Regions from separate parts of the Paenibacillus odorifer genome, predicted to be linked through region 2. Evidence: predicted binding sites of a transcription regulator. Region 2 holds the regulator's gene; each other region holds the start of a gene.
What was found. Region 2 encodes Rex, which represses fermentation and respiration genes when NADH is low (regulators of the CRP and FNR family bind a similar motif). Its sites were predicted from a motif close to TTGTGAAATATTTCACAA; they were not measured.

Region 1 (5,600 bases), 3.1 Mb from region 2:
AATAGATAAGCAGTTCGGAACACATCAGCATAACGCTCGGAGATATATATTTTCAGCAGAATAAGTGACCAGGCAAAATCATATCTAGAGTCTCCCAACTGGCCGTTCGTCCAATCAATTATGGTATATCGCTCTTTATCCTCCACTATATTTCCGATATGAAAATCCCCATGAATGATACAGTCTTGCTTCATTGGAGTTTGCTCAACAAGAATAGTCAACACATTAGAAATATCAGATTGTTCTTTGGCTTCAGGGAAAAAGTAGCCGATGAAATTGTATTTTGGCAGTTGTATATTTCCAATCTCTTCAACGCGAATTTTATGTATTTTTGCTAATAGGCTTGCGAGTTCCTTCATTTTCCTGGTATTCATTTTATGAATAGGGGTTCCGTCAAAACCTGTTAACAACACCTTATCTCCATCCAAATTGATTCCCCAGCCCACTGGTTTAGAGACGGCTACTCCTCGTTCGGATAGAACATCCAATAAACGATATTGAAACTGGACATCCGGTCTGGATTCCTTATTCCATGTTTTCAGTACATAGCTCTCTTGATCAGAATTAATCCTTATGACCTCAGCTTCAAATCCTTGATCCATTGTATGCGCAGTTAAGCTGTCTTCCTGATTTAATAAGTCGTTTATGATTTCGTTGTGCTCTAGCCAATTTATGAGAGATATAGGAGTTTTCAAAAATGGTTCTTCCTTTCGGAGTCAGCTACAACAGATTTACGCAACCCAAAACTACAAATAACATAAAATAGATTGTTCTATCCAGTACATAAATACAGTATCCGGGCTTTTCTTTTCAAACTTTTTCATTTTTAAATACATGTCCATTCCATCAGAAACATCATGCCATAAATCCGTAAATACAAAATCATATTTTTCCTTAGACATATGTTGTTCTGCATATTCGAAAGCATCTGCTTGGATAAGCCTGATCTTGTGAGCATTACTGAATTGTGGCAGTACGTATTTATTAAATAGATCAATGACATCTTGATTTTTTTCAACAACCGTTATGCTTTCAACATTATCTTTTTCAGAAACCATATAAGCATAATAGCCAAGCCCAAGTCCAAACGTAAGAACATTCCCACACGCTTTATCTACAGCTTCTTTCATTGTTTCTATTTCATTTGGCGTGATCGTCATCCAGATTCTATCATTCTCTAATACGGCCGGGAACATGAATTCAGTTTGAAAAAAACCAACCTGAGGAATTTGTCTTCCCTCTTCTGTCCGGATGATATCATTGCAAACAAAACCTTCAAAAGGTTTATATTTTTCATATTTTAATTCACTATTATTAATCTTTATAGTTGGTATCTTGATATTTTTATAATATGGATTGTCATAATATTCATTTGCATCAAGCTTATGAAGCATATTGCTAAAATATTGGTTGAACAATTCCTTATCATCAACATTATCAACCGTATCCATCCCAAAGGCAGAAGCCAACATTAAACCAAAAGCGTATTCATAAGACACTCCAAAGTTAACAATTTCTTCAATTTCTTCTTTGCTAATAAAGTCGGGGGTATTATTCAAATAATGACTTAGTAAAGCAAACACTTTATAGTTATCTTCTTTTACCTTTTCTTTTATTACTCTATTAGATTCCATATCCTCACCTGTTTATTAGAAATTATTTCCACGACTCTTATTAGTCTTTCCAGTATGCCTAGTAGGCAATACTCCCATTTTACCATTTAAAAATCCAGAAGAACAAAAATCGCTTTACTAATCCGTGACAGTTACCACTTCTACAGTGAGAAAATCTTACGTCAAAATCTTCTAATTGCAAGGTTTATGGTCCATTTTTCAGCTAATCTGCTCAATATTTCGTTACCCTATGTTAGAATAGACGACTTGTATAATTTGTGAAAACTTTCACTAATAGTCATGATTGATGGTATACTTAATAAGAAGATGAACTAAAGAGAATAACGATGGAAACTGTGGACGTAACCGTAGAAGATTTGAAGTTAGGAGAATAACAGCGACGCGCGCGCTTCTCCACTTCCAACTCCCTCTGATACTTCCTTTCTTTTTTGTCGGGTTCTTTTGGTACATCTTAATAGAGAAATATAAAAGTGGAGGGTTAACAATGAAAAAGAAAGCAGCTGGTGCTCTGAGTCTCGTCCTCTCTGTCATGCTCGTTACCGCAGGTTGCGGTAATGGAAACGACAAGGTGAACGAGAGCAAGAGTAATAACAACGAGAAAAAAGAAGTTGAAGCCGTCTCCGGGGCATCTGAAGCAAGCTACACACCATTCGATCAATTAAAAGATAAATATGATATCATCATTGTCGGTGCGGGTGGTGCGGGAATGTCCGCGGCGCTTGAGGCCAAAGAGAAAGGCATGAACCCTGTTATTTTGGAAAAAATGCCGGTTGCCGGCGGGAACACAACCAAATCCTCTTCGGGAATGAACGCTTCTGAAACAAAATTCCAAAAAGAACAAAACATTGAAGACAGCAATGATTTATTTTATGAAGAGTCATTAAAAGGTGGCCATGACACTAACGACAAAGAAATGCTTCGTTTCTTCGTTGATAATTCCGCGAGTGCGATCGATTGGCTGGATTCCATCGGAATCCGCTTGAACAATATCACCATTACAGGCGGCATGAACGAAAAACGTACACACCGTCCTGAAGATGGCTCTGCTGTGGGTCAATACCTTGTCAAAGGTTTAGTGAAAAACGTACAAGAGAAAGAAATTCCACTTTTCGTGAATGCTGATGTCAAAGAAATTACCGAAAAAGACGGCAAGGTTAATGGCGTTAAAGTCCTCTTTAACCAAACAGAGGAAAAAACAATTACGGCAGATGCTGTCGTTGTAACCACTGGCGGGTTCGGTGCCAATATGGATTTGATCTCCGAAGTAAGACCTGACTTGGAAGGCTACGTTACTACTAACCAAATCGGCAGTACCGGAGACGGCATCAAGATGATTGAGAAACTCGGAGGCACAACCGTCGATATGGATCAAATCCAAGTTCACCCGACTGTGCAGCAAGAAAAATCCTACCTCATTGGCGAAGCTGTTCGTGGGGAAGGCGCTATCCTTGTTTCCAGTGAAGGTACACGCTTCACCAACGAATTGGATACCCGTGATAAAGTAACGGCTTCCATTAATACACTGCCTGAAAAAGCAGCTACGCTGGTCTTTGATTCCGGTGTTAAATCCCGTGTGAAGGCTATTGAACAATATGACAAAATGGGTTTCGTGATTCAGGCGGATTCCATCGAAGCTTTGGCCAAAGAAATCGGTGTTCCAGAGGATAAGCTGGCAACAACGCTTGATACTTGGAACAGCGCCGTTAAGAATAAAAAGGATGCCGAATTTGGCAGAACTACAGGAATGGACAATGACCTGTCCACTGGTCCTTTCTACGCTATTAAAATTGCTCCTGGGATTCACTACACCATGGGTGGCGTGAAGATCAATACGAACACAGAAGTTCTAAATAAAGATGGTGAAGCTATTCCTGGTCTGTTTGCGGCTGGTGAAGTTACAGGCGGCTTACACGGACAAAACCGGATCGGCGGCAACTCTGTTGCAGAAATCATTATTTTCGGCCGTCAAGCTGGGATCAAATCTGCTGAATTCATAAAAGCAAAATAAGTAGATAATAGATACTATAAGCCTCACAGCAAAAAGCTCAAGCATCGGCAAGTTAGCCGCTGGCTTGAGCTTTTTTAATGTAATTAATCGCCAATAGTCCGGATAATAGTATCAAACGGATCTAATTCCAACGTTTGTTGTCCATATTCTGTATCAATCGTAGTTTTTTGAAGCTGGTCGCTATTGTTAATCACGACGAGTATTTTACTTTCTGGATAATACGCACACTCTGTATATAAATTATCCGTAATATACTTTGTGTCCTTTAACTCATTCCCGGCATAACGAATCACATTTAACAGCAATCTTGTATTTTCAAAGCTTAAGGTGAAAGAAGGCAGGTAGATCCCCTTTCCTTTACCAAAGGTATGGGCAGACAATGTTATCATCCCACTCTTTTCACACAATACCGCTGCCGAGCCATCCGTAAGATAAATGTTATTTTTAGGTGTTATACTGGCTCCTTCAGGCACTAAACCTTGCTCATCTCTAGCCTCAAATGTCCATCTTCCATGAGCTACCTTGGAGCCTGTATCCTCATCGAGACCAAGCACATGGGCCATTCTGAAAAAGCTGTCATAACCTTCAAGCGCCGAAGGCTGATTGACACCTATAAAAGTACCGCCCTCATAAACCCACGCTGTCAGTAAGTCCACGCACTTATGGTCACTCCAGTATTCTCCGCCACTCCATGCTGAACCTGCCGAGCCGGCATTAATCACTACATCACACTCTTGTAATACTCCCTTACGGATATCTTCAAAATCAATGAACTGGACTTCAATCGGCAATCCGGACAAAGCCTCATTGATATGAATCAGATCATGGATATACGTTTCATGGAAATGCCCGGACAAAGTCCACGATCTCAATTTACCCCAAGCGTGTAAAATGGCTACCTTCGTCTTAATGTGATACGGTTTGCCTTTATGATGCAGCTCTTTAATTTCTCTGAATTCATCCGCGATCTTTTCGATATAATCACAAAAATCCGGATAAGGCTCTACAAGATGCAAATATCCGCCCAGTCCAATCCGATCTATAGGCTCTCTGAGCAAGGCGCGCCGGATATTAATCCAATACTTTTTGGCATCGAGCGTAGGGTTACCTCCCTCCATAAACGTAGGAAGCCCTCCCAATCCAACCGGAAATAAATAGGGATGCAGCCGAATCTCATGGGTATCTACTTTTACACCAGAACAAAGCCTTGCCTCATATCCTGAGAACACACATTTAATCATCCCGTCAAAACCAAATTCTTCAAAACGGTCATTGTAAGGCTCCATGCCAACCCAACTATCATCATAGAAGACATACGCCAGCTTATCGTGCTTATGCACAATATCAATTAATTGCTTACCAAATTCGATGACAAAATCATTGATAAATGCCATATAGTCCAGCTTCCGCTGCTGCGCCGGGATATGACTGACCCGATATTTCCCACCATTCACAAAATCCTCGGCCGTGAGCGAATACCCATATTTTTTGGCAAACAGATCAAGCGCTCTTGAGCTTACCGTAAAATCATATGAACCCCAGTCCGAGAACAAATGGCGATTGCGCTCATCACTGCCCCAGATCCAGGCGAAATTATAAAAGAGGGAGGTAAATCGAACCACTGTTGTTTCCTTATGCTTATGACACCAATCTTCTATCCAATGGAGTAAATATTTTTGCGTTTCTACATAGATGGGATCAATCTGCATCAGATGCTCTTTTTCCCAGTGATTCGTGGTGTGATTGTACATGGAGATCTCTTCCCAAATCCGATAGACCATGAAGCTGACTGTGTATTTATGCCAAGGTGCAATTCCAGTAATGACTACATTTCCCGATTCCCGCTCATAATTCCACTGTTCTCTTGGAACCTCTTCGCCCGTCGTTCGGTCAAAAACCTGCCAGTACTTAAACGCCTCTTTGGAATCATTCACTCGGAATTGTTCAGCAAAAAAATC
Region 2 (5,600 bases):
GGGTATAAGTGTATATTTACGGCTCTCCATGGCTTCAGCTACAGAGAACATCGCTTTATCCCAGTATTCATCCAGCAGTTCACTGGAGTTCTGTTCTACATCAAGTTTCAGTGTACGTCCATCAATCATCGATTTTCCTTCTTTAGAGACGTACTGAACCAGTTCACGTAATTTCGTGCCTGGCTGGAGATCAAGTTTCAAAGTGACCTCATTGCGGTTAATACTGATATGAGAATCATTGACGCCCTCATATTGAGATACAATCTTCTGAAGTGGTTCCTGCATTGCAAACTGACGATACAAAAAGAAGCCACCAAACAATAGAGTAGCCGACAGTAGAGACGTTATCAGCACAGGTACAAGACGTAATTTCAAGAAACGTCCTCCTCTCAAAGATGACAAAATATAAAGCTCAGTATAATAATTTATAGCTACTTGAGAGCTCATCAGAGAGACTGAAGTCTCTTATTGCTGTTCTAATTACAAGTAGTAGTATATCACAGGTGTATATACTAATTTCAAAATAAATGTGAATATATTTAAAATTTAATTTTTTAAATATTTCCATCAATACCAAATATATTCCTCGTTTTCGACAAAACCGGCCTTGATTTTTAATCAATCGGCCTATTTTTGTATGTGAATTTAAGAGAATATTCGGTGATAACCACCCATTCAGTATATCACTTAGTATATCACTTTTGTACATCAAATAAATGTAAACAAGCGAACTTATAATAAGTTCGCTTGTTTACATTGCCACCCTTAATTTCCTTATGTTCGGCTTAACTTTTAGGTAAACTGTAACCTTCACCCATTCGGGACCCATCCGAAAACCGATAAAATTGATAATAATACCGACCGCTCTGTTTATAAAAAAGCTGCCAAGCATACTCTCCGTTATATACTCCCGGCAGCAAGCGTTCAATCGTTATGTCCGGAAGATCAGCTTTGATAATGCCGCGTATTTGGGCTTCTGAGGTTCCTTTACTTAGTTCCTCAGCAAACACTGCGTCGTCGCCTTCAGCAAATTTTCCATCTACCGTAAAGCGGACCCAGACCATAAGAGCAGTCCCGGCTTCATTTTTTCCTGTTAAAACCCAGTACACTGCATTTTCATCCCAAACCGATTTTTGTGCTTTGGTTACCTCTGTTAGACCCGCTCTGGTTTTGGCAACATCCTTGGCGATATCCCGCTCGTTCCATTGATCTTTCATAATATAGGCATAGAACTGGATAAGTCCAAACCCCAGGAGCAGAATCAGAACTGACCCCAGGAGGATCCATTTTTTCCTTTTCTTCAAGGTACAGCTCCCTTTCTAGTAATATATCTTTTTTGATTATATAACACACCCGCGTGTTTATCCAAAATTTCATAATTTTCTAGCTTTCCCAGCCTTAAAATGTACAAAAGGCCGCAACTTTTGCTAAAAGCAAAAAGTCGCAGCCTATTATTTATTCGTTATTCTCCAGACTTAACGCTTCAATAAACCTTCGAAGGCTTCTTGCGCTTTACGCCGGATAGCTTCCTCATCCAGGGTTAAGCATTGTCCATGCTTGATGACCTGTTTACCATTCACCCACACATGCTCAACATCCTTAGCGCTAGCAGAGTAAACTGCATGAGACAACAGATCTGTGTGTGGCAGCAAATGCGGCTGATCTATATCAATTGCAATGAAATCAGCTTTCATCCCAACAGCAAGTCTGCCTACATTATTTAAAAAGATGGACTGGGCGCCATATTCTGTAGCCATACGTAGAGCTTCTGGAGCTGGAACAGCCGTTGGATCACCGCTGACACCCTTATGAATGAGAGCTGCAAGCCGCATCTCTTCAAACATATCCAAGTTATTGTTGCTTGCCGCGCCATCCGTGCCAAGAGACACCTTCACACCAGCTTTTAGAAGATCAGTAACCCGAGCCACTCCGCTAGCCAGCTTCAAATTACTGCCCGGATTATGAGAGACACCCACATTATGGCGAGCCAAGATCTCAATCTCTTCATCATTTAAATGAACACCATGTGCAACTATCGAGGGACGTGTGAACATTCCAAGATTCTCTAAGTGAGCTACAGGACGCAACCCGTAATCCGCCACATTTTGTTCCACTTCACGTTTCGTTTCGGACATATGCGTATGCATCGGTAAATCCAGATCATGCGCTGCCTGCACGAACTTAACCAGGAAGTCCGGAGGGCAAGTATAAGGGGCGTGCGGTGAGATCATAGTAGTAATTCTACCGTCAGCCTTTCCATGCCAGTTACGGGCAAAAGAAATCGCTTCCGCAAGCTTGTGATTCTGTACATCCTCTGGACATAACCCGATCACACCACGCATCAATACGGAACGGATACCTGATAACTCAGCTACCTCAGCTACTCGGTCCATGTGATCATACATATCGAGGAAGGTCGTAGTTCCACCCTTCAGCATTTCCAATACAGATAAGGAGGTTCCCCAGTATACATCATCACCGGTGAACTTTTCCTCCATCGGCCACATTTTCTCCTGAAGCCACACTTGTAGCGCTAAATCATCTCCATATCCACGCAGCAAAGACATCGCCGCATGACCATGTGTGTTTACAAGTCCAGGCATGAACAGCAGACGGCTGCCATCAACCACTTGCACTCCAGCTTCCATCTGAGGCTCTTCTTTTCCTATGTAAGTGATTAAATCATCTTCAATAGTCATATATCCACTCAGAACCGGCTCATCCGTTCCCGGAGTCAGAAAATACCCGCCCTTAATTATCGTTTTATTGTTGTTCATGTTCGCTTTCTTCCTTTCCATCCCGCAAGTAATAAGCAAGACTTTGCAGATCAGTTGTAAAATCAGCTGCATGCACCCGGATATTCGGTGGTGTCTTCAGAATCACAGGGGCAAAGTTCAAAATTGCTTCAATCCCAGAAGAAATGAGAATATCTGCTACATTTTGAGCTTCTGAATCAGGTACGGTAATAATGGCAATGCGAATACCTTGCTCACGAATCGTGCTGCCTAGTTCATCCATCGGTTGCACAGTAAGGGAGTTGATCTTACGTCCAACCTTAGGAGCGTACGAATCAAATATAGCCGTGATTTTCATAGTATCTTTGAGATATGCATTGTAATTAGACAAGGCATGTCCGAGATTACCTGCCCCTACTAAAGCTACATTAAGCTGTTGATCCAGCTTCAGAATATGACGGATTTTCTCAATAAGATACGTTACATCATAGCCGATACCTTTTCTGCCGAAGTCACCAAAATACGCTAAATCCTTACGAATCTGTGCGGGATTAAGATCAAGCTTTTGTCCAAGTTCCTGAGAGGAAACTGTTAATATTTCGCGATTCTGGAGATCATTCAAAAAACGCAAATACACAGGTAGTCTGCGAACAACGGCTTCTGATATTTTATCCGATTTCATATTTTTCCTCCTAAAAATAGTAATGTTCTTGTGAAAATCCATATTCTAACGTATACCTCTCCTTATTAAGGGCGGTACTGTAACTTACCGCCCTTAAGGATAAGGAGGAGCTAAACTGAAGACGAGCATTTTAAGAAGCGCCGCCATCCTCTAGCCATTCCGCTATGCGGGGGACCATTTGATCAGTCAGCATATGCTCCATTTTGGGACCAGGCAATGAATAAAGGAAATACTTCCCGTAATGAGATTCAATAACCCTTGTATCATAAACAATAACTATTCCGCGATCCTGCGCCGTGCGAACCAGTCTTCCGAATCCCTGCTTAAAACGAATAACCGCTTGAGGAACAGACAATTTCATGAATGGATTCTTCTTCTGAGCCTGCAATAACTCCGACTTCGCTTCCGCCAACGGGTGATTCGGCGGTTGAAACGGAAGTCTCACGATGGCCAGGCAAGTCAGTGCTTCACCTGGAATATCTACACCTTCCCAGAAGCTGCTCGTCCCCAGCAGAACGGATGCTGCACTGTCCTGAAAGCGGCGGATCAGCTTGCTCCGGCTGCCACCTTCCACGCCTTGACCAAGCACCGTAATCTCTTGTGAGGCCAAAGCCTCTTTAAGCGGATCATATACCTGACGCAGCATTTTATAAGAAGTAAACAGAACCAGCATCCGCCCACGTGTTGTTTTGGCAGCTTCTGCTAACGACTGTACGAGTGTATCGACAAATCGAGCATCGCCCACACTGCCCTTCACACTAGGAAAATCACGCGGTATAACTAGCAGCGCCTGCTCGCGATACTTAAAGGGAGATGGAAGGAGTGAGGTCATTAGACGTCCCTCTTCCGCAGCTTCGTTAAGTCCGAGATTATCAATCATAAACTGAAAAGATTTATCTACAGACAGCGTCGCCGAGGTAAGCACGATGCTTTTTTTCTTATCGAAGAACAACTCTTTAAGCTGGCTGCTAACATCCACAGGGACGGCATACATCTGCAGTGATTTGCTGCGGTAATTTCCATTTGCCTCCAGCCAATATACTACATTATCGTCATTCAGCCCCATAAAGAATCTTACTTGCTCACGTATGGAAGCCAAATCCTTAAATAAACCGCTAATATCAGTAACAAGACTGTCTGCTGAGGATTGGCTTTCCTGGTCACGCATCTCATTAAGCATTTTATCACCCTTACGGATGATGGCGCTTAACGTCAGATTCATAGTGTTCTCAAGCGCAACTAATTCATCCCAATCCTTCGGCTTACGGGCAGGAAGCAAACGCATAACCAGTTGCCCCGCTTCCCCTGCTGCTGCATCACTGCGTTCCGGCAAAAGGCTGAACAGCTTGTCGCTGAGTGCATCCCAGGTTTCTTTGACGGTAAGCAGATCCGGGTAGATCCGATCGATGACTCCGCTCCATTCTGAAGCCTCTTCACTGCCTGACGACTGTAAGATCTGGCGCAGAGCAGGAAGCTGTCCGTTTCGGCTATCTTTATACAGTCGCGATAACGTGTGTGCCACAGTGAAATGCTTCATATGCATGCCAAGATGTTTACCAGCCACATCTTCTAAATGATGTGCTTCATCAATTACAAGATGCTCGTAAGCCGGAAGCAGCTGGTGCCCAGCTTTAACATCTGCGAATAGCTTGGAATGGTTCGTAATAACCACGTCAGCAATCCCAGCTTCATGCTTGGCCCTATGATAATAGCATTTGCGGAACCACGGGCAGGAACGGCCCAGACAGGAATCGGTATCGCTTGCCACCGTCTCCCAGAAATCACCGCCCCGGCCGCTTAAATTCAGCTCTTCATCATCCCCTGATTCACTTTGAGTGAGCCATACGATCATCTGAGCTGCAGTAAGCGCATCTTCCCTTGGGCTTATAAAGTCCTTTTTATTAATTTTATGCTCAAACTTACGCAGACACAAATAATGTCCTCTTCCCTTAAAAATAGCAGCTTTAAACGGAAAAGGAACTACCTGCGTTAACAAAGGGATATCCCGCTCGCGCAATTGATCCTGCAGATTAATGGTATGAGTGCTGACCATGACTTTTTCATTGGTGCGAACGCTTTGATAAATGGCAGGCAACAAATAACCGAGCGATTTACCGGTTCCTGTGCCCGCTTCGATCAGTAGGTGTTTGTCTTCGGCAAGTGCCGTCATCACCTCATTGATC
Region 3 (5,600 bases), 2.5 Mb from region 2:
TTTCTATCATCCCATCCGTGTTGATACAGAAGAGATGGTCCTTTAAAATTTGAATTTCTTTTGGGGATAGGCTAGAAAATGAAGTGCCTAGGAATATTTGCATATATTTTCTCATGATTTCCGCCTTAATGTTCGTCTTTTGGTGTGCATTCGTTATTATAATCCGTGAAAAAGGATAAGTCCAGACCAAAAGTCGAATAAAGGCGTAATTGACGGATAGGAGGAGCGGAGGAATTGAAACCGAATATGACGCATAGACGTCATGTTCGCTATGCTAGAATACAGAAAAAGATAGGGGGAAGCAAAATGCCAAAACATGAATATAGAAAGCATGAAAAGGAGTTATATCAACCCAAAGCTAAGCCGCAATTATTAGAAGTTGGGAAACAGAAATTCATCTGTATAAAAGGTAAAGGTAATCCTAATCATGAGGATTTTTTAGAAAGAGTCGGGGTTCTATACTCTCTGTCCTATGCGGTGAAAATGATGCCTAAAAATGGATTTACTCCGGAGGGTTATTTTGATTATACGGTATATCCACTCGAAGGATTATGGGATTTGACAGAGGAAGGTAGAAATCACAAGGATTTAATAAAAGATGAATTACTATATACAATAATGATAAGACAACCGGATTTTGTAACAAGAGAGACGGTAGAAAGAGCTTTTGAGATAGTAAATAAAAAGAAACCTCACCCCCTATTGAAAGAGGCATATTTTGATGAATTAGAAGATGGCTTATCGGTGCAAATCTTGCATATTGGTTCATATGATAGTGAACCTGAATCATTCCAACAATTAAAAATGTTTATAGATGAAAACAATTATGTGCTAAAAACGCTTGTTCATAGAGAAATTTATCTGTCGGATGCTAGAAAAGTAGAACACGATAAGTTGAAAACCATTTTAAGATATAGAATTAATAAAAAATAGCAGGTCGGCTTCGATTCCTTTACGGTTATAGGAAATGAATGCGGTTACCATCTTGTGATATAATAGATGAAATCGATCGATAGTTTGAGAAAATTGGATTAGGAGTGTTGCCTGGATGAGAAGATACAACATTTGGCGCCCGTTGATGTTAATTATTGTTGCTGTACTTACAAAAAGCTTGGTCACTAACCTGTGTATTTTGTTTGGTATGCAGGCTGAATCAGCAAGTAGTATGGGGACGCTGGGCATGGTCATTGCCGGTTTAGTGATGTACAATCGCATGACAAATCGCCGACGTAAATAAGCTGGCCGGATAGATTATAAACGTCTGGTTATTATGTTATAGTAAAGATTGAAATAAAACTTGTATCGACCTGAAAAGGAGTACTTCATGACACAGTTTGTCTACAAACAAATTATTGATGACTTAAAAATGAAAATTTTTGCTGGGCAGTTTCCCGACATGAAATTACCGGATGAACGAACGCTTAGTGAAACTTATCAAGTGAGTCGTAGTTCTATTAAAAGTGCTCTGACTAAAATGGCAAATGCCGGCATTATTTTTAAAAAGCGTGGCTCAGGGACATTTATAAATCCTTTATACATAAAAAATGAATCTATTTTTAACTACGAAGGCTCTAATTTAGGTGTCACCGACAATTTTCAAATGAATGGGAAGAAGCCAAAGATTAAAGTTCTGAAATTCGAGGTCATTCCACCAACGGAAGAACTGCAACGGGATCTGTTTTTAGGACCACATGATTTTGTATACAAAATCGTTCGCTTGCGTCTTTTTGATGATGAACCCTTTATGATTGAAACGGGTTATATCCCAATCAAAATCGTGCAGAACTTAAATCAGACTATTATTGAAGGATCTATCTTTAATTATTTGGAGGATTCACGGAACCTGGCGGTAACCAAATCCTTTTTATCGATATCCGCAGAACCCTCTGAGGCTACGGATCAAGAGCTGCTGCATTTGCAGGCGAATGAACCAGTAAGCATTATGGAAGGGATTTTCTTTTTAGATAATGGCACACCCTTTGAATTCTCCCATATGCGCTTCCACTATAAATACTTAAAATTTAATACCTTTGTGTCCGTTCATTAAAAGTAAGACTGGGGAATTTTTCTCGGTCTTATTTTTTTTATTTTGCGCAAAATAGATGAAGGACGAGTAGCAAATATCCCCGCAAACTACAGCCCATATTTTTACATATATATTAATATTGACGTATTTTTACAGACAATTGACACCGTTTTTCATACTATGTTCATATTTTCACAAAATTGGACCGTATCATTTGTTGAAAAGGTTGAATTAATTTTTGGCGGCGGTATGATGTACTTGTGGAAGAAATTACGGCAATGTAGACACAGAAAAAATTTTGGGGAGTGGAAGAAATGGTATTATCCATGGATGTTGATTACTCATCAAAAACTTATTTAGAGAAGCTTGATGCATACTGGCGCGCAACTAACTACATCTCTGTAGGTCAACTGTATTTGAAAGATAATCCGTTGTTAAGAGAACCGCTGAAAGAAGCAGACGTAAAGATTAAGCCAATTGGACACTGGGGAACTATTCCCGGCCAGAACTTTATTTATGCCCATTTGAATCGGGTCATTACTAAATATGATTTGAATATGTTCTATATCGAGGGTCCTGGTCATGGCGGTCAGGTCATGGTTTCGAACTCCTATCTCGATGGTAGCTATACTGAAATTTATCCGGAAATTACACAAGATATCTCAGGTCTGAAGAAATTGTTCAAACAATTCTCTTTCCCAGGTGGAGTTGCTTCCCATGCTGCCCCTGAAACACCTGGATCGATCCACGAAGGTGGCGAATTAGGTTATTCTCTATCCCACGGTGTAGGTGCAATTCTGGATAATCCAGATTTAATCTCCGCTGTTGTTATTGGCGATGGAGAGGCTGAAACTGGCCCATTAGCGGCTTCATGGTTCTCCAACCGGTTCATCAATCCAGTTACTGATGGTGCAGTTCTGCCGATCTTGCACTTAAATGGTTTCAAAATCAGTAACCCGACGATTCTGTCTCGTCAATCCAAAGAAGAAATTACTGCATACTTTAAAGGTATGGGTTGGGAACCGTTCTTCGTTGAAGGCGAAAATCCTGATCTAATGCATCCAGAAATGGCTAAGGTGCTTGATACCATCGTAGAAAGAATTGAAGCGATTCAAAAGAATGCACGTGACAACAATGACCTTACGCGTCCGGTTTGGCCAATGTTGGTCTTCCGTTCTCCTAAGGGCTGGACGGGTCCAAAGCAATGGGATGGTGTTCCGAATGAGAACTCGTTCCGTGCCCATCAGGTGCCGATTCCAGTGGATCAAAAGAATATGAAACATGCTCCAGCGTTATTGGAGTGGATGAACAGCTATAGACCAGAAGAATTATTTGATGACAATGGTCGTCTGAACGCTGAACTTGCTGAGATTCTGCCAACTGGCGACAGACGTATGGGAATGAACCCAGTTACTAATGCTGGCAACCAGATTAAAGATCTAAACTTACCCAATTTCCGTAAGTTCGCACTTGATAATTCCAAACCAGGTGAAGTAATAGCACAAGATATGGCCGTTCTGGGTAAATACATGAAAGATGTTATCTCTCTGAACGAAGAGAACCGCAATTTCAGAATTTTCGGACCGGATGAAACAATGTCCAACCGTCTGGGACCTGTCTTTGAAGTGACGAAACGTCAATGGTTGGATCAAGTGATTGAGCCGAATGATGAATTCCTAGCTTCTTATGGCCGTGTTATCGATTCCCAATTGTCTGAACATCAGGCAGAAGGTTTGCTTGAAGGTTACGTATTGACAGGTCGCCATGGTTTCTTTGCAAGCTATGAAGCTTTCTTGCGTGTCGTGGATTCGATGATTACTCAGCATTTCAAATGGCTGCGTAAAGCAACAGATCAAAGCTGGCGTGCGGATATTCCATCATTGAATGTGGTAGCAACTTCAACTGTATTCCAACAAGACCACAATGGTTACACTCACCAAGATCCAGGTTTGCTAGGTCACTTGGCTGATAAAAAACCAGAATTTATCCGTGAGTATTTGCCGGCTGATGCGAACTCCTTGCTGGCTGTCTTTGACACCGTCTTAAATGACCGTCAAAAAATTAACTTGATCGTTTCTTCCAAACATCCTCGTCCACAATGGTTCAGTGCGGATGAAGCACAAGAGCTGGTGGATAAAGGACTGAAGATTATTGACTGGGCAAGCACCGATCAAGGTGGAGAGCCTGATGTTGTCTTTGCTTCTGCAGGTACAGAACCAACTATCGAAAGCTTGGCTGCAATCTCTATCCTGCATGAAAAACTGCCGAACCTTAAGATTAGATATATCAACGTGGTAGACTTGTTGAAACTGAGAAGTCAAAAATTAGATCCGCGTGGCTTATCTGACGAAGAGTTTGATCAATTTTTCACAAAAGATAAACCAGTTATCTTCGCTTTCCACGGATATGAAGGTCTGATTAAAGACTTGTTCTTTGATCGCCATAACCATAACCTGCACGTACACGGATACCGCGAGAATGGCGATATCACAACACCATTCGATATGCGCGTATTGAATCAAATGGACCGCTTTGACTTGGCGAAGGAAGCTGTTCTGAGCTTGCCTAATGCTAACGACTATAAAGCGATCGCAGATGAAATGGATGCTATCGTTAAGAAACATCACCAATTCATTCGTGAAGAGGGTATTGATTTGCCAGAAGTAGAGAACTGGGTATGGAAAGCTTTGAAATAAACGTATAGCCAGTACCATAGGAAGTAATACAAAAAGACACCTTTAGAGGTGTCTTTTTATTTGTTTAAATAACCATACAAAACAATTATAATCATTTTTTCATCTTTACCACTGTAAATATATGTGAGTAAATAGGTGGGTAAAGAAAGGGGAGAAATGTATGACATCTATTGATAAACTTCCCAAGTCTATAGAAATACAGCTTGCAGAACAACCTTTATTTCACTCTGTATCTGATTTAATGAAAGATGGGCAATTCGGTGAGCAGTGGCTTGTATTGACTGAGAAGGAGGTTTCCGTTTGGGGGACGGACGGGAAACTGGTCTCAAAGCTTCTAGTCTCGAATATTACCGATGCCCGGGTAGTAGGCGGGGTAGGCGGCGGTTCGTTGCTTGTGGATACCCAAGCGGGGCCGATTATACTTATACGTTATACAGCATCACTTACCTCTATATTTGGTTTTGCTGCTAAATTAATTGGCGCTGTAGCTAAAGGCGAGGAACGGCCAACCGCTTCTGAAAAAGAGTTTCCAAGAAATTGTCCAAAATGCCGCAATCCGCTGCCGGAAGATTCACAAGCTTGTCCGGTGTGCAAGAGTAACGGCAAGGTTCTATTTCGGATGTTGAGTTACGCTAAGCCTTATAAGATCCAAATGATCGCTGCGGCGATTATGTTGATTTTTACTACATTGGTAGAGCTTGTTCCACCATTTTTGACGAAGATGATCGTTGATAATGTGTTGACAGAAAAGGATATGGGCTCGACGCTTCTATGGATTGTGATCGGGCTAGCAGCCACGTCCTTAGTAATAACTTTAATGCAGACTGTACGTGGACTTATAGGGGTATGGATTGGTTCCAAAATCATGGGTGATCTTC
Region 4 (5,600 bases), 190 kb from region 2:
AAATGGAAGAATTACGGTGAAATTAATCTATCGGAATCAATAGATTCCATGTTATTCTATTTAATAAAAATAATAGAAATAGGGGGAGTGTCGATGAAAAAATTGCTCCATGTTCTCTTTGTTTTAGTATTACTAATAGGTTTAAATGTAAGTGAAGGGAACACTGCATCTGCTGTACAGGCTAAACAGGTGTTGCGTATTGGTTTTGATTATATTCCTGTAGATCTAGATCCTGCCTCTTCCACAGATAGTAGTACGACTACGGTCATTAAAGGGATATTTGAGGGATTGGTGCGTTTGAATGATGCGGGAGAGGCGGTTCCCGGGATAGCCAAGTCGTGGACAGTCTCCAAGGATGGGAAAACATACACGTTCTCCTTGCGGCCGAGCGCAAAATGGAGTAATCAGCAGCAGGTTAAGGCTTCAGATTTTGAGTATGCATGGAAACAAGCGCTTGCACCTCAGTCTATGAATAGCTATGCATTCAAAATGTTCATAATTGCTAACGCAGAGAATTATCATAAAGGGAAGCTAAAGGAGTCTTCGAAAGTGGGTGTGAAAGCGTTAAATAACGATACACTCCAAGTGACTTTGAATGAAAAAACTTCACATTTCCCGCAGCTTCTCGCGGAAAGTATTTACATGCCAATTAATGCGCAAGTCGCGAAAGCAGATAAGAATTGGGCGTACAATATTAAAACTATGGTTACTAATGGCCCTTTTAAACTGCAACAGTGGGATGAAAATTCGATTCATCTAATTAAAAATCCAAACTATTATGCGGCGCAAGAAATTCGTTTCTCAGAGGTGCATCTACTTCGGCCTAAAGCTGGAACACCTTCGCCAACTATGGCCTACTTAAACAATGAAGTTGACTGGGTAGGGGCAAAAGATGAGCTGATAGATAAGGCTTCTTTAAATTCTGTATTCCCTCAGGAGTTATATGCTTTGCCGTATGCTTCTACATATTATTATCAGTACAATCTAAGCAAAGCACCTTTCAAAAATCTGAAGATACGTAAAGCATTAGCCATGGCAGCTAACCGAGAATCTATCGGCTATGGTACACCTGCTTACGGTTTTATTCCTCGGAGTATTCGTGGTTCCAAGTTGAATTTTAGATCAGAGATTATTGATACACGGTATTTCAAAGAGGATGTAATACAGGCTAAGAAATTACTTCAGGAAGGTTTGAAGGAAGAGGGCTTAACTCAGCTTCCTAGTTTTTCGATTATTATAAATGAAGGGCATGAAGAAATTGCAGAAGCCGTTATTAACAGCTGGAACAAAAATCTGGGCATTACAGTAGGCTTTGAGGTTCAACCCTGGGAAGATCTGCTTGATAATCGTCTTAAGCAGAATTATACAATGGCAAAAGCGGCTTGGGCAGCCGACTATAACGATCCATCGACTTTTTTAGATTATTTCACATCTTGGAGCAGCGATAATGATTCGGGCTGGAGCAGTGCACTTTATGATAGTTATATTAAACAAGCTAGGCTTACATTAGACACTAGCGAACGAAACAAGCTTTATGCAAAAGCTGAAAAAATGCTCATTGACCAAATGGTCATCCTTCCGCTGTATTATTTTTATGCTGATGTTTTGCATAAACCTAACATTAAAAAAGTAAGTGTAGAGTATGATGGTTCCATATCTTTTTCAAGAGGGTATTTAATCTAAAAAATTATAGTAATAAAGACTATGAGGATACTTCCGCAGTTATTGGGAGTGTCCTTTTTGTATGGAATTAATCACCTTTGTGAAACCGCTTCAGATAACGACACAATATTGTGAAAATTTTCACCTTTTTATTAAAAATTTTAATATATAATTAATTTATAATCAAAAACAAGGAGGATTTAAAATGAAGTTATTTAAAATGATGTTAGTAGCAGGCGTCTCGGTTGCAGTCTTGTCTGGTTGTGGTGCGAATAATAATAATGCAACTAATTCAGCGGCTACTACGACTCCAGCAACAGAGCAAACGGATGCAGTTACTACAGCTTCAATCGTAAATCAAGCAGATGCGTTTACCAAGGCTGTAAGTAAAGATGGAAACTGGATTATTGCCATTCTAAATGATGTGACCATTGCCCAAGATGTTGTTGTTGAAGGCGAATTCCATGATAAAGGGGCCGCAGACGGCGACATCTACCGTAAGATTGCTCTTTATGCCCAAGACGCTGATCACAAAGTTACTGCCAATTACACACTCACTGTACCTAAGTTAACTGTACAAAGTGAAAATTTACGAGTTCAAGGCGGAACCATTAAAGGTGATGTTTATGTAGATGCGAACGGATTTAATCTGCATGAAACTTCGACTATTGATGGAAATCTTTACTTCGCAAACGAAGATATGAAAGCAACTGCAGGGATTGAAGGTAAAGTGACTGGGGCAACTGAAGTTAAATAAGTTAGTGATGATTTCGATTAGGTAGAAGTAGAAGGACTAAATAGATAGAATTATCCGGATAGGATAGGCAAAAGGAATCAGTAATGAATGGGCTGACTCATAATGGACTACACCCCATCTAGTTACCATATGAGAGCCAACGGCTTTGAAGTAACAAGTAATGGAGTATTGAAGCAGTGAATTATTGGAGTATGAAGTAATGGAGTATGAAACATTGAAGTGTACAGTAGATGGTTTTAACTGTATTTTGTACAACTAAAATGCTCAAAACGCCCGGCCAATGAAAATAGCTGTATTTTGTACATCTATTTTCCTGATTTAATACTCTATAGGCTATTTCTCTAGTTTTTAATTGTATAGAATACACTTAAAGTTAGAATTAGCCCTTGTGGATATCGAATAAGTGTATAGAATGCAGTTATCTTACAGATATATCAAGATAGTGCGCTACAACGGAGTGGTTATCCGAAAGCTACGAATGATTAAGCTTAGCTCATAACCTATCAAGCAAATCACAACAGACCCAAAACACCAGTCAGCGAACCTCCAATAACGGAGAATTGCTGCCTGGTTGTTTTTTTGTGGATGATGAATATATGAACTATTGTTGATTTTCTTCCTATTGACTTATAATATTACTACCACTACTAGGAGGAACACATATGTCTAAGGAGTATTCGCGCACATATATTGAGAGCGTAAAGCTTGAAATGTTAAATAGGTTGGGATTAAAGCAGGTGTTCTTCAAGGAGCAAATAGGGGACAGCCTAATTTTTGAAGCTGTGGGCTTTGATAAAGGGGCAAAACACCGTTTTTGCGTTAGACCAAAGACGAAAACGATTGATGAATTCATTTCAGGCAAATGGATGAAGGTACGCAGTTTTATAATCAAAAGTGTGGATATTTAATGTTGAACGCTAAAAAGGTAGCCCCGTTAATCGGAGTTACCTTTTTATTTTTTTAATACATAGTCATTGATAATGTGAAGTATCTCCATACAGATCGATGGTTGTATTGTTATCAGTTAGGGTTACTTTACATAATGCAGTAGAGAGAATATCCGGTAACTCCCCTATTTCCTGCAATGATTTATTAAGAAAATAAGCCATAATGACTTTTAAAGTCATCCGATGGGTGACGATGAGCACCTCTAGCCCTACGTTATCGTTTATGATGCGCTCCATTGTCGGCACTACTCTTCCTTCAAGCTGCTTATAAGTCTCACCTGAGGTTAGAGGAATATATAGATCGGGTCTGGTGAAAAAATGGGAATATTGTAAAGGGGATTCTAGTTGTATCTGATCCGTATTCATTCCTTCCCAGCTCCCCATGTTTATTTCCATTAAAGAAACTTGCTGTTGAATAGGTAAACTCCGCTTTCCCCGTAAAATCTGCGCAGTATGCAATGCTCTTGGACTAGTACTAGAATAAATTGCGCCTAAGTTTTCTACTTGCAAACGATCCCTTAACCATTCGGCCTGCTGTTCGCCCAAGGCTGTAAGCGCAGAATTTTGATGCCCTTGCATTCGTTTTTGTAAATTCCATTCTGTTTGCCCGTGGCGGGTTAAGTATAATACTGTCTTTGTCATTAACAAAACCTCCCTTATGAATAGTTGTAAGTATAAAAGAAATAAATATAAATAAACAATATATAATAGTTAACATCCATAATGTATAGTTATAGTAAAATGACTGAGGATAAGCGGCGAATACAGATATTATTTTATGAAGTGAGGAAGAGATCACGATGAACTATCATGTATTAAAATTGTTTTATTACGTTGCGATCACAGGTAGTGTGACCAAAGCCTCTGAACGTTTGCATATCAGTCAACCCGCTATATCAGCGCAAATCCGTAAGTTTGAACGGGAGAATCATATTTTGTTATTTGAAATTAAAGGAAAGAGGATGGTGCTCACCCCTTTAGGAAAAAGGTTAATCGAACCTCTTGAGAAGTTTTTTGCCATGGGTGATCAAGTCCAGCAAATCATTGAAGACTATCACAAATTTCCTGAGGGGAATCTGCGGATTGCAGGTAATTATTTGGCGACAAGCATCCTCATTCCCCGGTGGGCGTCATTATTTAAACAATCTTTTCCGGAAGTTAACATTCAGATCACTACTACTAATTCTCATGGAGTCATGGAAAAATTGAATAATTTTGAAGCAGACGTGGCGATTTACAGTGATATGGAGTTTCCTTCGCATAATACAGGAGTGTTCGAACATCGGGAGTTATATAGGGACGAGTATGTATTCGTGGTTTCTTCCCATCACCCTTTTGCCAATCAGCAGGTTAGCTTTGAAGAAGTGATGTCTGAAGCATTTATTATGAGAGAAGAGGGCAGTGCAGCCAGAGAGCGGCTTGTCCGGTTGTGTGAAGAAAGAAGTGTACAGCAACCAACGATTGGGCTTCAATTTAATGGAGTGAATGAAGTTATTCAAGCTGTGATTGCCGGTTATGGAATTAGTTATGTATCCGCTTTGTTGGCGAAACCTTATCTTGATCAGGGAACATTAGCTAATGTAGCAGTAGAAAATGTAGTCTCCAAGCATTCGATATGGATGGGTTACAGAAAGAAGGAACTTCAAGAAAGCTATATGCAGTCGTTTATTACGCTCGTTATGAAACAATTAAGTTTAAAATAATATTAGGAAATTAAAGATAAGCTTATGGTAAACTATGGATAAAAGTTAGGAGGGGTCATAATGGATCAAATCATATTCAAACAACTTAAGTTTGTGCGTAGTGTTACTGTGCGTGCTGTCGAGGGACTATCTGAGGAAATTTTAGATAGTATTCCAGAAGGTTTTAATAACAATATCCGCTGGAACTTGGGACATATTTATTTGGTGCAAGAGAAGTTTGCCTTTCATTCTGCTAGGGAGCTTATGCAATTGCCGGCAAGCTTTGAACGCTTATTTGCGAAAGGGACTAAACCAGCCGAGTGGAATGAGGAACCGCCAACGCTTGAAGTTTTACTTGAGATGTTTACGGAGCAACCCAAACGGATCCAGGAAGCTTTTCACAATCGCTTAAGTGAGCAAGTAACCCCTCTTACAACAGGAAGTGGATTAACCTTAAATTCAATCGGTGAATTCATAAATTTCACACTTTACCATGAAGGTATGCACTTCAATACAATAAAATTATTAAATCGCTTTGCAGATAAATAAATT

Region 1: a site for Rex is predicted at 1,890-1,907, ahead of PODO_RS03530 (flavocytochrome c). Genes of this name have one in related genera too.
Region 3: a site for Rex is predicted at 2,207-2,224, ahead of PODO_RS01085 (phosphoketolase family protein). Genes of this name have one in related genera too.
Region 4: a site for Rex is predicted at 1,792-1,809, ahead of PODO_RS19075 (polymer-forming cytoskeletal protein). Genes of this name have one in related genera too.

The regions. Positions count from the first base shown of each region.
Region 1 covers NZ_CP009428.1:813,601-819,200, reverse strand. The annotation lists gene PODO_RS03540 (aminoglycoside phosphotransferase family protein) at 1-602, opposite strand, end outside; gene PODO_RS03535 (spermine/spermidine synthase domain-containing protein) at 747-1,634, opposite strand; gene PODO_RS03530 (flavocytochrome c) at 2,119-3,642, shown strand; gene gnpA (1,3-beta-galactosyl-N-acetylhexosamine phosphorylase) at 3,726-5,600, opposite strand, start outside.
Region 2 covers NZ_CP009428.1:4,561,902-4,567,501, forward strand. The annotation lists gene PODO_RS19880 (hypothetical protein) at 1-375, opposite strand, end outside; gene PODO_RS19885 (cell wall elongation regulator TseB-like domain-containing protein) at 786-1,304, opposite strand; gene PODO_RS19890 (amidohydrolase) at 1,476-2,777, opposite strand; gene PODO_RS19895 (redox-sensing transcriptional repressor Rex) at 2,764-3,417, opposite strand; gene dinG (ATP-dependent DNA helicase DinG) at 3,548-5,600, opposite strand, start outside.
Region 3 covers NZ_CP009428.1:225,107-230,706, forward strand. The annotation lists gene guaD (guanine deaminase) at 1-115, opposite strand, end outside; gene PODO_RS01070 (GyrI-like domain-containing protein) at 235-933, shown strand; gene PODO_RS01075 (hypothetical protein) at 1,049-1,237, shown strand; gene PODO_RS01080 (GntR family transcriptional regulator) at 1,325-2,047, shown strand; gene PODO_RS01085 (phosphoketolase family protein) at 2,341-4,722, shown strand; gene PODO_RS01090 (ABC transporter ATP-binding protein) at 4,883-5,600, shown strand, end outside.
Region 4 covers NZ_CP009428.1:4,368,749-4,374,348, reverse strand. The annotation lists gene PODO_RS19080 (peptide ABC transporter substrate-binding protein) at 94-1,683, shown strand; gene PODO_RS19075 (polymer-forming cytoskeletal protein) at 1,868-2,419, shown strand; gene PODO_RS19070 (hypothetical protein) at 3,082-3,327, shown strand; gene PODO_RS19065 (histidine phosphatase family protein) at 3,391-4,008, opposite strand; gene PODO_RS19060 (LysR family transcriptional regulator) at 4,167-5,069, shown strand; gene PODO_RS19055 (DinB family protein) at 5,130-5,597, shown strand.